One region of the Bacillus sp. N6 genome, then DNA from elsewhere that is predicted to be linked to it. Evidence: a T-box and tRNA genes for the amino acid it is inferred to sense, from the RefSeq annotation. Region 1 holds a T-box; the other holds one or more tRNA genes.

Region 1 (7,516 bases):
TTGAATTTTTATATTCTAGATGTCTTTTTACAAGCTAAGTATTTCGGTAATCAATTTACAGCATTTACGGAGGGGCATCAAACTTCGAGTAAGTAAATGGATCGAATCATAAGGGGGAATTAAAAATGTTACTAAAAACAATCTACTGTAAGGTGGAAGAAGAGAAAAAAGAATTGTTTTCCAGTGCGCAAGAAAAATGGCGTGATATACAGCACCTAGATGGTTTTCATGGACAATTTGGTGGATGGAATGAAGATGAGGCATGTGTATTTACTTTATGGGAAGATAGAAGTGTATATCAATCATTTATGAATGGTGCTCACGATACAATTTATTTAAATAGTAATCAAGAGGATACGTTTCTTTCATGTGAAATTGAATTATTTCAAACGTTGTATGATATAACTGATATGCATTTGAAAGACGCTGTAATAGAGGGAGCATTCGTAAGAGTTGCTATATGTGATGTAAAGTTGGAAAAGGAAAAGCATTTTTTACATAAGCAAGAAACAATTTGGAATAAAGGAATGGAAAAAGCAAAAGGAATGCTAGGTGGAGTAGTTGGGAAGTCTTTGAAAAATGAAAATCGTTACATAGTGTTAACGTATTGGAAAGATGAAATAGCGCACCAACATTATGTGGAAGAGATTTTCCCAGATTTATATAAATTAGCTAATATTCATGAAGATATAGAAAAGATACAAGGGAAACAAGCTGTATGTAAGGAAGAATGGCTTGTATATTAAACGATGAAAAAGTGCATAAATGAATGTATAATAAAGATATTTTCTTATAAACAAGTAATTAATAGAAGACGTTATATACCCTTTCATGTTAATATATTTAAGTTATAATAGGAGGCTTACCCTTTTGTATTGTACGGTAGAAGCAGTGTGAGCTTGAAATTTTTTTTAGAAAAGGATGTGCCTAATTTGCGTATCAATAAATTTATTAGTGAAGCTGGAAAAGCGTCTCGACGTGGAGCGGATAAACTAATTAATGAGAGAAGAGTAATTATTAACGGTAAGGTTGCAAAAATTGGTGACCAAGTGAACCCAGGTGATGATGTACGAGTAAATGGAGAGCAGCTTCGAATTGCTCGAGATCACGTATATATCGCTTTAAATAAACCAGTAGGTATTACATGTACGAGTGAAAAAGCTGTAAAAGGTAATATTATCGATTTAGTGAACCATCCTTTACGAATTAGTCACATTGGACGTCTTGATAAAGACTCAGACGGTTTAATTTTATTAACGAATGATGGTGATATTGTTAATGAAATTTTACGTGCTGAAAACAAACATGAGAAAGAATATATCGTTTCAGTAGATAAGCCAATTACACCTGATTTCTTAGAGAAAATGGCAGCGGGTGTTAAAATTTTAGGAACAAAAACGCTTCCTTGTGAGGTTACACAGTTATCAAAATATGAGTTCCAAATTATTTTAACACAAGGGCTAAATCGTCAAATTCGCCGTATGTGTGAAGCTTTAGGTTATCAAGTATACACGTTAAAACGTACGAGAATTATGAATATCGAATTGAATAATTTACCAGTTGGGCAGTGGAGAGATTTAACGAAGAAAGAGAAAAGACGTCTATTTGCAGACTTAAATTACGAACCACAAGATTGGTAAAATTGTGAAGTGAAACCAAAAAAATTTGGTTTCACTTTTTTAATTAAATAAATAAATTTTTTAAACACTTGCAAAAATAAAATGAATAAGATATATTAAATAACAATAAATGGATGTTTTACAAAAAGCAAAGAAAAGGACACGAGTTATTTTACCCGGTTATACAGAGAAGGAAGGAAAGCTGAGAACTTCCTAACGCAGAAAAATAACTTACCACCTTAGAGCTGCCCTAGGGAAATTAAGTATCTAGTGCCGTGTATGCGACGTTATCGCAAAAGAAGCCATTATGTTTTTTGTGATGGGAATCTGGGTGGAACCACGGATATAAGCATATTCGTCCCTATATTTAGGGATGAATATGCTTTTTTGCATTCAATTTCATAATAAGCGAAGAAAAGGACACGAGTTATTTTACCCGGTTATACAGAGAAGGAAGGAAAGCTGAGAACTTCCTAACGCAGAAAAATAACTTACCACCTTAGAGCTGCACTAGGGAAATTAAGTATCTAGTGCCGTATAAACGACGTTACCGTAAAAGAAGCCATTGCATTTTGTGATGGGAATCTGGGTGGAACCACGGGTATAAGCACGCTCGTCCCTATTTTAGGGATGAGTGTGCTTTTTATTATGAAATGGAGAGATGAAAAATGAAAGAACAAATGATTGAAATTAAATTTCCAGATGGTAGCGTGAAAGAATTTGGAAAAGGAATTACTTTAGAAGAAATTGCGGGATCTATTAGTAGTAGTTTGAAAAAGAAAGCAGTCGGGGGGAAAGTGAATGATGGATTATATGATTTACGCCGAAATATTGAAGAAAATGCGGAAGTAGAAATCATTACTATAGATTCAAATGAAGGTGTAGAAATTGCAAGACACTCCGCGGCACATATTTTAGCGCAAGCTGTAAAAAGAATGTATGGTGATATAAATCTTGGGGTAGGGCCTGTTATTGAAAATGGATTTTATTATGATATGGATCTTCCAAGTAGTGTAAACATAGAAGATTTACGAAAAATCGAAAAAGAAATGAAAAAGATTATAAATGAAAATATAAAGATAGAACGAGTTGAGGTTTCTCGTGAAGAAGCAGCAAAACTGTTTCAAGAAATGAACGATTGCTTGAAATTAGAACTTTTAGAAGCAATTCCTAGTGGGGAAAGTGTAACACTATATAAACAAGGTGAATTTGTAGATTTATGTAGAGGGCCACATTTACCATCAACAGGTTATTTGAAAGCATTTCAATTAACTCACGTTTCCGGTGCATATTGGCGAGGTGATAGTAATAACCAAGTGCTTCAGCGCATATATGGTGTTGCATTCTCTTCTCAAAAAGAATTAGAAGAGTATTTACATTTCGTTGAAGAAGCAGCAAAAAGAAATCATCGTAAGTTAGGCAATGAGCTTGAGTTATTTATGTTTTCTGAAGAGGCTCCGGGAATGCCGTTTTATTTACCGAAAGGACAAATGATTCGTAACGAATTGGAAGCATTTTTAAGAGAAATTCAAAAAGAGTACAATTATCAAGAAGTACGCACTCCGTTCATGATGAACCAAGAAGTATGGGAGAAATCAGGGCACTGGGGACATTATAAAGATAATATGTATTTCTCTGAAGTAGATAATAAAAGTTTTGCATTAAAACCGATGAACTGTCCAGGGCACATGCTTATGTTTAAAAATAAATTGCATTCTTATCGTGAATTACCGATTCGTATGTGTGAATTTGGTCAAGTACATCGCCATGAGTTTAGTGGTGCGTTAAACGGATTATTAAGAGTACGTACTTTCTGCCAAGATGATGCACATTTATTTGTAACTCCAAAACAAATTGAAAATGAAATTAAATCAGTAATGGCGCAGATTGATTACGTATATAAAACTTTTGGATTCGAATATGAAGTAGAACTTTCTACTCGTCCAGAAGATTCAATGGGTGATGATAAATTATGGGAGCAAGCAGAAGCAGCATTAGAAAATGTATTACAATCGCTAAATTATAAATATAGACTAAATGAAGGTGACGGTGCATTTTACGGGCCGAAAATTGATTTTCATATTAAAGATGCTTTAAATAGAAGTCACCAGTGCGGAACAATCCAGCTTGATTTCCAAATGCCAGAGAAATTTGATTTAAATTATATAGATGAAAATAATGAAAAGAAAAGACCAGTTGTTATTCACAGGGCAGTTTTAGGGTCATTAGATCGCTTTTTAGCAATATTAATTGAGCACTTTGGAGGGGCGTTCCCGGCATGGGTGGCACCAGTTCAAGTGAAAGTAATTCCAGTTTCAAATGCAGTACATGAACAATATGCCAATGAGATTGCACTTAAATTAGCACAAGCTGGAGTTCGTGTTGAACGAGATGCACGAGATGAAAAATTAGGATATAAAATAAGAGAAGCACAAATACAAAAAGTACCGTATGTTCTTGTTATTGGGGATAAGGAAATGGAAAACGGAGCTGTAAATGTACGTAAATATGGAGAAGAGAAGTCAGAAGTTGTTGCGCTAGATTTATTTGTGGCAAGTATTGAAGAAGAAATAAAGAATAGAAAATATTGATTGTAAAGAAAACACACTATTAGAAATTAGTGTGTTTTCTTTTTTATCTTACAAAAATGTAAGGTAAATGTAAGCGAAATCGAGGGAACGAGTTGTAGAAAAATGAGAATATGAAGTAGGAAATAGGTTCATGTTAAGGGGGTAACTCTTATTGGGTGAATAATTAAAAAATTCTTAAGAATTTACATGACAAAATAATAAGAAATATGTGAGAAATTGATTTTATACAAAAGGGATGGAGTGAAAGAGATGTCAACAAATGTAGTTACTGTAGAAAGTGTAGAAAAAACGTATGGGAAAAGAAATGAGAATCAGTCAAAAGCATTAAGGGGTGTATCGTTAAGTATTAAAGAAGGAGAATTTGTCGGGATCATGGGACCTTCTGGTTCTGGAAAAACGACTTTACTTAATGTGATAAGTACACTTGACCAAGCGACAGGTGGTAGTGTGACGATAGCTGGTACAAATATTACTTCTATGAAGGGCAATGCGTTATCTGATTTTCGCTCTCAAAAATTAGGTTTTATCTTTCAAGATTTTAACTTACTAGAAAATTTATCAATTTATGAAAATATCGCTTTACCACTTTCTTTGCAAGGCGTACCGTCAAGTGAGATTACTGGAAAGGTAAATGACGTTGCGAAGAAATTAGGCATCACTGAAATTTTAACAAAATATCCGACGGCTGTTTCTGGAGGACAAAAGCAAAGAACAGCGGCGGCAAGAGCTTTAGTACATAATCCAGCAATTGTATTAGCAGATGAACCGACAGGCGCGCTTGATAGTAAAAATGCAAAAAGTTTATTAGAAGCGATGCAAGATTTACATGAAAATCATAATGTAAGTATTTTAATGGTTACACACGATGCATTTAGTGCAAGTTATTGTGAGCGTATTTTATTTATTCAAGATGGTCTTCTTTATAAAGAATTAAATCGTCAAGGCACTCGAGAGAATTTCTATCAAGACATTTTAGGTGTGCTCGCTCATATGGGCTCAGCTGCTGAGTCTAAGTAGGGGGCGAAACTATGTTATTTAAATTATCACGTCATAGTATGAAAAAGATGTTAAAAGATTATATGGTTTTACTTATTGGCCTCGTTATTAGTATTAGTATTTTCTACATGTTCCAAACAATGGCGATGAATAGTGAATTTACGAAAGATAATAGCCTAATTAGTAGTATTAGACTCGTCTTTTGGGTAGGTGCAATACTATTATCTTTCATTACTGTATTTTATATTATATATGCCAACTCTTTCTTACTCACGTTAAGAAGAAAAGAACTCGGTATGTACATGATGCTTGGTGCAAAAAAGAAAAAAGTAGCACAGTTATTATTTATTGAAACATTCGGTATGGGTATTGTCAGTATTATTATCGGTATTTTAGTAGGGATGTTACTTGCAAGTGTAGCAGGAAACTTTTTAATGAATGGAATGGAAATTTCAGCAAAAGGTAGTTATGCATCTGTATACACACCAGCAATTTTAGTTACAGCTATTTTCTTTTTAATACTATTTTTCATTACTGGCTTAATGAACAGTGTCCGATTGTTACGTAAAACTGAACTAGAGTTAATTCGTGAAGATGAAACACTAGATGAAGTGAAGAAAAGTAAAACTCGTATTATTATAATGACAGTACTCGGTATATTGCTAGTAAGTACAGGATACTACTTTATGGTAAATATAAAAATGTTTGCTGAAGTCGGTTTTATAATAGCGACAATCGTTACAACACTTGGAACATATTTTATTTTTAGTTCATTGCTCCCATTTTTTGTGATGAAAATTAAAGGGAATAAAAAACGAAATGAAACAGGCTTAAATAGTTTTACATATGCACAGCTACGCTTTCGCGTAAATAGTTTATCAAGAGTATTAGGTACTGTAGCGATGTTAATTGCATTAGGCGCAGGTGCGATGACGGCAGGTATGGCGTTCCAAAAAAATGTAGGTATTATGACAGACTTTTCTCGTGTATATGATGTTGTAATTCATGATCCGAATGATCAAGACAAAGCTGCCTTAAAAGAAATGGAAATTGTTGAAGAAAGCAAGTACAAATATAAAGTAGATGGAGAAGCGGTTTATTATTTACGTAACGACTTAACTGCGAAACCACCACTTGTTTCAGACCATTTTGATACAAAAACGTTAAAAGAGCCTGTTCGTAAACGTGTGACTGAACCTTTAACTGAACCTGTATATTCAGCTTTAGAGGCTCCTGAATTAGCAAAATTCCCTCGTATGCCAAAGGATTGGGAAGACGCAGTTGTAAGAGAGATACAAATTACGCATAATCAATTTAGCGGAAAACCAGTAAGAATTGCAGACGAAGAGCATTATAAAGGAATTCAAGGAACAGAACACACTGTAACATTAGCAAAAGTAGATGATATGAAAAAATATAAACCGTTATTGATCGAAATAGACAAGAGACAAAAAGCACAAATTGAAAAAGCAACAGGTGAAAAGGTAGACTTATTTACGAAAATGACAATTTATCAGTTTATGAACAGCTTTATGAGCGGAACAATGTTTATGGGATTTTTCCTCGGAATTGCCTTTTTAGCAATGATGGCAAGTTCCCTTATGTTCAAAATATTAACAGGTGCTTCTCGTGACGTACGACGTTATGAAATGTTACGAAAAATCGGCGTAAGACGTAGTATGTTAACGAAAAGTATATATAAAGAAATTTCATATTTATTTATCTTCCCAGCAATTATTGGAATTTCCCACGTTTTAGTTGGGCTTAACTTATTCAGCTTTATATTAGTTGACCCGTTTGTAAAAGTATGGGTGCCAATAGGAATTTTCTTAGTCATTTATTTCATTTATTACTGGATAACTGTTCAACTTTATAAAGGTATGGTAATGCCGAAAGAAGAGGTAGCTAAATAGTTTATGAAAAGAGTCCTTGTGTTGAGAATAAGGGCTCTTTTTTTATGTTTTTTATAAAGAAGGAAAAGATTGGATAATGGTCGAAAAATATAATGTAACTTCCAAGAAATGACTAAAATAATACTGTTTTGTCGAGAGAAAGGATACGAAGTATGAAAGAAATGCTACAGTTATTTCGCAACAAAGTGTATGCACGTTTTTTTCTAGCAAATATTTTAGAGCGACTCGGTTCTATGATTGCTGGAATTTCTTTAATGTTTTATTTGCTAGATCAATACGGAAAACAACCAGTTTACGCAACGATGACACAAATTATGATTGCATTACCTGCATTAATCTTTTTTCTATTGGTAGGGACAGTAGTGGATCGATTTGATAGACAACGTATATGTACAGT
Region 2 (7,516 bases), on a different replicon from region 1:
TTTCATCTGATGGACCCCAATCACTGTCAGGATGATATGCCACAATTTTCATATGGTTGTTTTCATCTGTATGGAAACAATGCTGCTTCATTTCATCTAGACAGAATACAGATCCTTCTACTAAATCAATCGTTTCTTCCGGAGTAATACATACACCTTTCCCTTCGATAACTAATCCTAAGCGAACTGATGGGTGGATGTGCATTGTTTGATGAATATTTTTTGGGAATACCAATAAATTTAAGCAAGGATCCCCTAAACGTGGAGGATATACTAATAAAGAATCACTACATCCATCAATGTAAGCTAAACGGCCTCTTTTTTCTACAGGGCCTCCGATATTAAACGGTCCATTAAAACCATATCTTTCATAGAATACAGCAGATCCATTTCCACTGACTTCAATTTCTTCGTTAAAGCTAAAGTAGTAACCTGTTTCTAATTCCCATTCTTTTTGACCTTTAATTTTGACGGTTCCACTTTGAACATATCCATATGTAGTTGAAGTCTTAGCACCTACTTTTAAAACTCCCTCTCCAGTGTAACCAATTAATTTACTAGGATACATACCTTCTGTGACATCAAAGATATCTCCTTGGTGTAATTTTTCAACATGAATTTCTCCAGTACCTACTTTAATCGTTGTTTGTTCTAACACAAAAATTCCCCCATCCTAATATTAAATTATTCAGTAAATTTCGAATACAAAATATATTATATTCGAAAAGCAGTAATATGTAAACATTTTTGTTAAAACTATACAATTAAAAAGTTATAATTTTTCCGCTCTTTTTTTAAAAATATTTTTGTTGCTAATCGCGCTTGTCTTTTATTTTTTACTACAATTAATATCTCATTTTTTAAAGATAGCTTTTTAATCTCTCTATTTAAAATAGAAAGAGGAATATTTTCTGCTCCTATAAATGGTTCATTATATGAAGTAATAGAGTCTCTTACATCTATTATCTTAAAATTTCCAATGAAATTTTTTTTAAGAGATATCTTCTTCAAAAAAAACAATGGCAGTATTAAATGTTTATATACTGAATAAAAAAGAAAAAAGAGTAATGTAGAAATGAAATAAATCATATCCCCCCACCTTTTCACAAAAAATACAGAAAGTTATTCTTTATATTGTAGGCGATTCTGAAAGGAATTTATTAAATATAGGTCTAAAAGGTTTCTTTTCAGTATATTTTCGTACATCATTTATTAATTGTTCAATAGACATATATTTATCATCTGTATGCCTGCATTTGAAAAAATAATTTTCTGTTTCTAATTCTTTTTCTCCCACAACTAAAGTATAGGGGATCCATTCTTCACTAGCCATTTTAATCCGCGATCCTATACTTTTCCGAAACCTATCGTCGATATCTACTCTAATATTACTTGCATTTAATATTTCGAAGATTTCATCTGTTTTTTGAGTCATTTGATTATTTAATGGAATTAAACGAACTTGAGTTGGTGCAAGCCATATGGGCATAACAGGCTTTTCCATTTTAATTGCTCTTTCTAAAAAAATACAAATCCATCTTTCTATTGAAGCTAAAGAATGATGACAAATTGTACATCCGTGTTTTTGCCCTTCTTTTGAAGTGTGCGATATACCGTATATATCAGAGTTGTCGAAATCTAATTGTGAGTTGAAAAATTTATAATTATTATCATCGTAAAAAACATGTTTAATTGCCCAATAATGTTTTTTAGAAGAAATTATTTCAATTAATATTGGTGAATCTATATAGATTGCTAACTCTTGAATTTCTTTTTTATATTCTTTATAAAATTTTTCTTCAACAGTAAATTCAATTGCAAATTCTATTCCGAGTTGTTTGGAGTAATCAGCTTGAAATTTAAAAAAGGAACTATATTCTTTCCATCCACTATATAAGTTTTCACATATGCTATGAATATCGAAAAAAGAAAATGACCTAGCTCTTTTTATGCCATTTAATTCTCCTCTTCTTTCATTTCTGAAACTGTTTGTAAATTCATAAAATCTAAGGGGTAAATTTTTATATGAAATTTTCATATCTTTTAACATACTAAATAAACCAAGGTCACCCCCAAATCTTAAAACATAATCCTTATCTTTATTATGTGTACTAACATAATACAATCTTTCGTAAAATGTTCCTGCTTGACTTTTAATATCATTTTTAGACCAATCATACATAATTGGGGTTTTTATTTCTGCAGCCTTTAAAGTATTAAGCAGTAATTCTTCCTGCCAATCTTTAATAAGACTAAATATTAAAGATCCTTTAGGATAATATCGTAAATGGCCACTATCTGACGCTGGTTCGTATCCTATCCATCCAAACTTTTGTATGTGATTATTAACGTTATCTTTCTCTGAATTAGCCGCTTTGGTTAGTTTATGCTTTACAAGCTTATATACTTTTTTATAATCCTTAATATTGTTTAAATTATCTTTATTTATAACAATTTCTTCCCCGCTACTAGGAAGTAGAACGATATGTTTTGATGTTATATTTGTTACAACTTGATCCCTGTTTAGCAATTCCTCCATCAGTTTTAGCAAACCTCCCTTAAATCTTAGTATTAAAAATTCAACTTAGTATTGATTTCTTTTTTTACTCTGTCAATAAATGTTTCGATATTAAGTTCACCAATGTTTTCTCCATCTCTTCTTCTCACACTGACAGTTGAATTAGCTAGCTCTTTTTCACCGATAATAAGCATATAAGGGGTTTTCATTAACTGTGCCTCTCTAATCCTCGCATTCAAACGACCGTCATATGAGTCTGATAATTCTGTTTTTATGTTATTTATCTTTAATTTATCAACAATAAGTTGAGCGTATTTATCAAATGTCTCTGTGACTGGGATTACTTTAACATGAAGTGGAGACAACCATAAAGGAAACTTCCCCATTGTATGTTCTATAAGTACTCCCATAAAACGTTCTAGCGATCCATAAATAACCCTATGAATTACTATAGGATGCTGTTTATTTCCATTTGAATCTACATAAGTACAATTAAACCTTCTTGGTAATTGGAAATCTAATTGAATAGTCCCCATTTGCCATTTTCTTCCTATCGCATCTTCCATAATAATATCTACTTTAGGACCATAAAAAGCTCCATCACCTTCTTCAATATAATAATTTTCTTGTCCCACCATTTCGTTTAGGAGTTCTTTTAATGTATTTTCCGCTGTATTCCAACTTTCTAAATCACCTATATAATCTACAGGGCGTGTCCCTAACCTGAAAGTATATTTTAGGTTAAATATTTCATAGAATTTTTTAGCAATTGCTAAAATGTTTTTGAATTCTATACCAATCTGATCTGCTGTCAAGAAAATATGAGCATCGTCTTGTTGAAATTTTTGAGTTCTTAATAAGCCATGTAGAGAACCTGAAGATTCTTTCCGGTGTAATACATCTACATCAGAGAGCCTTAAAGGCAAATCCTTATAACTTCGAATTTTCAAGTTATACACTAACATTGCATTTGGACAATTCATAGGTTTTAATCCATACGTACTGTGTTCGTCAACAGGAATTGTAAACATATTCTCTCTATAATGATCCCAGTGTCCAGAGGTTTCCCAGAGACTCTTTTCATTAACTAATGGAGTTGATATCTCTTGATAACCATTTTGTTCATGTTCTTCTCTCCAAAAATTTATCAATTCGTTTAATACTTTTAACCCATTTGGTAACCAATATGGCATACCTGGAGCTGTAGGATCAATATGGAAAAGCTCCAATTCCTTTCCTATTTTCCGATGGTCTCTTTTGGAGGCTTCTTCCACTTTCCAAATGTATTTTTTTAAATCTTTTTTGTTAAGCCATGCTGTTCCATAAATACGAGTGAGCATTGCATTTTTATTATCACCTTTCCAATACGCACCTGATGTTTTTAAAATTTTTATTGCACTACTATCAATTTTTCCTGTCGATTCTACATGAGGTCCTCGACATAAATCATAAAAATGATCTTGCTGATAAATTGTTACCTCCTCATGACCTTTAGTGATTAAATCATTAATGATTTCTAATTTATATTTTTGATTTTCAAACTTCTTCTTTGCTTCTGAAACTGTAATATTTTTCTTTTGGAACATATGATTTTCTTTTATGATTTCTTTCATTCTAGATTCGATCCACCCAAGATCTTCTTCATTTATAGAACGTGGTAATAGAAAATCATAATAAAATCCTTCTTCAATAGGAGGGCCTATAGCAAACATTATTTGATCATTAAAATCAAATCTTTCTTTTACAGCCTGAGCAAGAATGTGTGCAGCGCTATGGCGAATCTTAAATAACAATGGATCATAATCTTTTGGTATTTCGTATTCTGTTGACTGTGAATTATTATTCAAAAGTACCTACTCCTTTTTTATATTTATTATTTCTATAAAACATAATAACCCATTTATTGTAATTAAATCAAACGAATATTCTAATTTAATAAAATGTTCAGAAAAAGTATTTACAATTAATTTAAAATATTGTATTATTTATCTAGACGCCGGTGTAGCTCAGATGGTAGAGCAACTGAATCGTAATCAGAAGGTCACAGGTTCAATCCCTGTCGCTGGCTTTATTGAAATTATTGAAAAAGCATTTTTACTAAACTAGTAAAAATGCTTTTTATAATTAAAAAGGGAGTATAGATATATGAAAACATATATTATTTTAGATCAGAAAAACTATTTTAAAGGGAATTTCCATGAGTTTTATAATCCGAAAGAAAAACGCTTTGTATTTATTTTAAATGACAGATATTATTCATTATTCCCAGATGAATATAAAAATATTTTTGATGAGTTAGTACACGTAAAAACCCTTAACTTTAAGGAAATTAAGCCGATTATAGAAAAAGAAATTAAATTAGCTAGTTCTAAAGAAAATGTGTTTATTGTATGTACAAGAGAATGTGATTTATTACTAGCAGCTGAATTGAGGGAATATTTTAATTTAAAAGGGCCTAAACCGACTCAAATTAATCCATTTAGAAATAAAATTGTAATGAAAAATATATTAAAAGAGAATAATATTAGAGTTCCTTCTTTCCAAAAACTATCAAATGAACTAAAGGATAATAAGTATTTAGCATCAAAATTCAGCGATTTATCATTTCCACAAGTTTTAAAACCTATCGAGGGAGAAGGGAGTAAAAATACTTACATCATAAAAGATATTCAACATTTCATTGATATAATAGAATATAATGATATTGATTTAGATGTCTATGAGTTGGAAGAATTTATTGAAGGTGATTTTTATCATTGTGATTCTGTTGTTATTAATGGAGAAATTCTAATTTCCGAAGTAAGTAAATATACCTATCCCAACTTAATGATAATGCACGGAAAAAATGTTGGAAGTTTAATCTTAGATGAAGAAGATCCAGTTAGAAATAAGGTTCTAGAATTTAACTCTAAGGTACTAAATGCTCTAAACACCCCGGATTGTGTTACGCACTTAGAATTATTTTTGACTAAAGAAAATGAATTAGTTTTTATTGAAATAGCTGCTCGACCAGCAGGAGGAGGGATTGTTCCCTCAATTAGGGATGCAATTGGGTTAGATTTTAATAAGATTATGTATCAAATTCAATTTGGAGATCCCATTGAGATTTCTGCTTTCAAACAAAGAAAGTATGCTGGATGGATTAAATTCCCAAAAACTGATGGTATAGTAAAGAAAATTAATATTCCTTCTCTACAAAGCGAAGCAAATATACAATGGCTCGTTGATATAAATCAGGAAGTTAAAAATACAACAATATCCTATGAAGTTGCTGGTATCATCAATCTTTCATCAGATATAAAAGAATATGTTGAGAATGATATGAAATTATTAAAACAATTTAAGGGTGTAGAAATAACTTCTGATTCTATTGGCTAAACCACTTTTTAAAAATCGGGTTTTGATTTCCTGATAATTTGTAGATTATAATGCAGTACTAAATAAGGTTCTGGTGCAAAAACTTCAAGATAATTTCAAGTAATCTCTAAATCTTGGACATACTGATACTATTACTCTAAAACAGGTGCTTAATCAGTATGGTCCTGAATTAGACAAAAGAATCCGTCGTCATCTCAAGCAAACCAATGACTCTTGGAGAGTTGATGAAACATATATAAAAGTAAAGAGTCAATGGATGTACCGATTCTGTTGCAAAGATTGCATTTATTTGAAAGAGGTATATAGATTCCTAATGGAATCTATTCTTATGCAGCCATTCCGAATAGTTGATGAATAAACTTCATTTCATTTTGGCCAGACTTGTCTCGTAACATAAGTTGGCCTTTTTTAATGATATGCATCGCTTCTATTTCTGAAAGAATAGATGTAGCTGTACGAAAAGACTTCAATCCTAACATTGAACGTACTCTCTTTTTAATAAAACGATGATCTTGCTCTACAATGTTATTCAGGTATTTTACCTGCCTTATTTGGATGCCTACAGGCATCTTTTTCTCTTTCTTCAACTCTTCAATTGCTATAGGATAGGCTGGGTTTTTGTCTACTGTAATCACACGGGGCTTTGAAGCATGAAAAGACCGCAAAGATTTCTTGAAAAAACGCTTTGCAGCCCTATGATTTCTTGTTTTGCTTAAATGAAAATCAATTGTATTTCCTTTTGAATCAACAGCACGATATATGTACATCCATTGACCTTTGACTTTCACATGCGTCTCATCGACTCACCAAGAATCATTGGTTGACTTCAGATGACGTCGTACTCGCTTATCTAATTCGGGACCATATTGATGAACCCATCGCATGATAGTTGTATGGGAAAGGGATAGCCCGCGTTCTTCCATCATTTCGACTAAATCACGAAAACTGAGGTTGTACCGTAGGTACCATCTCACGGTTAATAAAATAATATCCGGTTGATAATGTTTCCACTTGAATAGATTTTGCTTTTCCATACCCATCACATCCTTTTTAGAATACTAGTATCAGTATGTCCAAGTTTAGGAGGTTACTTACAAGCGTTTTGGAGTGTCTGCACCAGAACCATTCAATTCTTATAAATAGAGAACTTTTTAAGATGGAGAACAAAAATTGGAGAAACTTTTAAAAGTAATTTCCGATAATAAGTGATTATGTAAAAAAAATAGACTGGATCTAGCTTTTTCTTTTTTTGTTTACCGGTATCCCAATCTCTTTATTTATGGTGTTTTGAATGTATATTTTTGTTAGTGGTTTTGGAGAAAATGAACAAATTGCGATAAAACTAATAAAATCAATAATTTGAATGTTAACTAATGGCTAAAAGTTTACTTTCGGTTTTTGAAACATTTATAACTAATTTTGTAATAAATTTCTCAATATAAATATACTTGTTAATTATGGTATTAATATTCAAAATTAACAAAAATTAAATTATAATAAAAATATGATGGTTATCACTTTTGTTTACTCCTTGTGCTAAAGATAAGATTGTGTTCCCGATCTTATCTTTTTTCTTTGTAGATTTTTGATACAAAAAAAGGAATCCTTATTTATAATAAG

What was found. A T-box is a leader RNA that pairs with one kind of tRNA and senses whether it is charged. The one in region 1 lies ahead of thrS (threonine--tRNA ligase), so its partner is inferred to be a tRNA-Thr.
Region 2: it has a tRNA-Thr gene. The T-box ahead of thrS (threonine--tRNA ligase) is inferred to sense a tRNA for this amino acid. The anticodon was not compared.

What each region holds. Positions count from the first base shown of each region.
Region 1 is NZ_CM127843.1:2,236,323-2,243,838, forward strand. It holds gene ACUXVC_RS11460 (YdbC family protein) at 126-746, shown strand; gene rluF (23S rRNA pseudouridine(2604) synthase RluF) at 933-1,640, shown strand; T-box leader at 1,762-1,985, shown strand; T-box leader at 2,022-2,243, shown strand; gene thrS (threonine--tRNA ligase) at 2,288-4,210, shown strand; gene ACUXVC_RS11475 (ABC transporter ATP-binding protein) at 4,460-5,227, shown strand; gene ACUXVC_RS11480 (FtsX-like permease family protein) at 5,239-7,119, shown strand; gene ACUXVC_RS11485 (MFS transporter) at 7,263-7,516, shown strand, end outside.
Region 2 is NZ_JBRAZW010000002.1:50,462-57,977, forward strand. It holds gene ACUXVC_RS27885 (hypothetical protein) at 1-658, opposite strand, end outside; gene ACUXVC_RS27890 (rhodanese-like domain-containing protein) at 757-1,089, opposite strand; gene ACUXVC_RS27895 (His/Gly/Thr/Pro-type tRNA ligase C-terminal domain-containing protein) at 1,130-2,539, opposite strand; gene thrS (threonine--tRNA ligase) at 2,572-4,365, opposite strand; tRNA gene ACUXVC_RS27905 (tRNA-Thr) at 4,514-4,586, shown strand; gene ACUXVC_RS27910 (ATP-grasp domain-containing protein) at 4,664-5,896, shown strand; partial or broken gene ACUXVC_RS27915 (IS6 family transposase) at 6,003-6,176, shown strand; partial or broken gene ACUXVC_RS27920 (IS6 family transposase) at 6,223-6,930, opposite strand.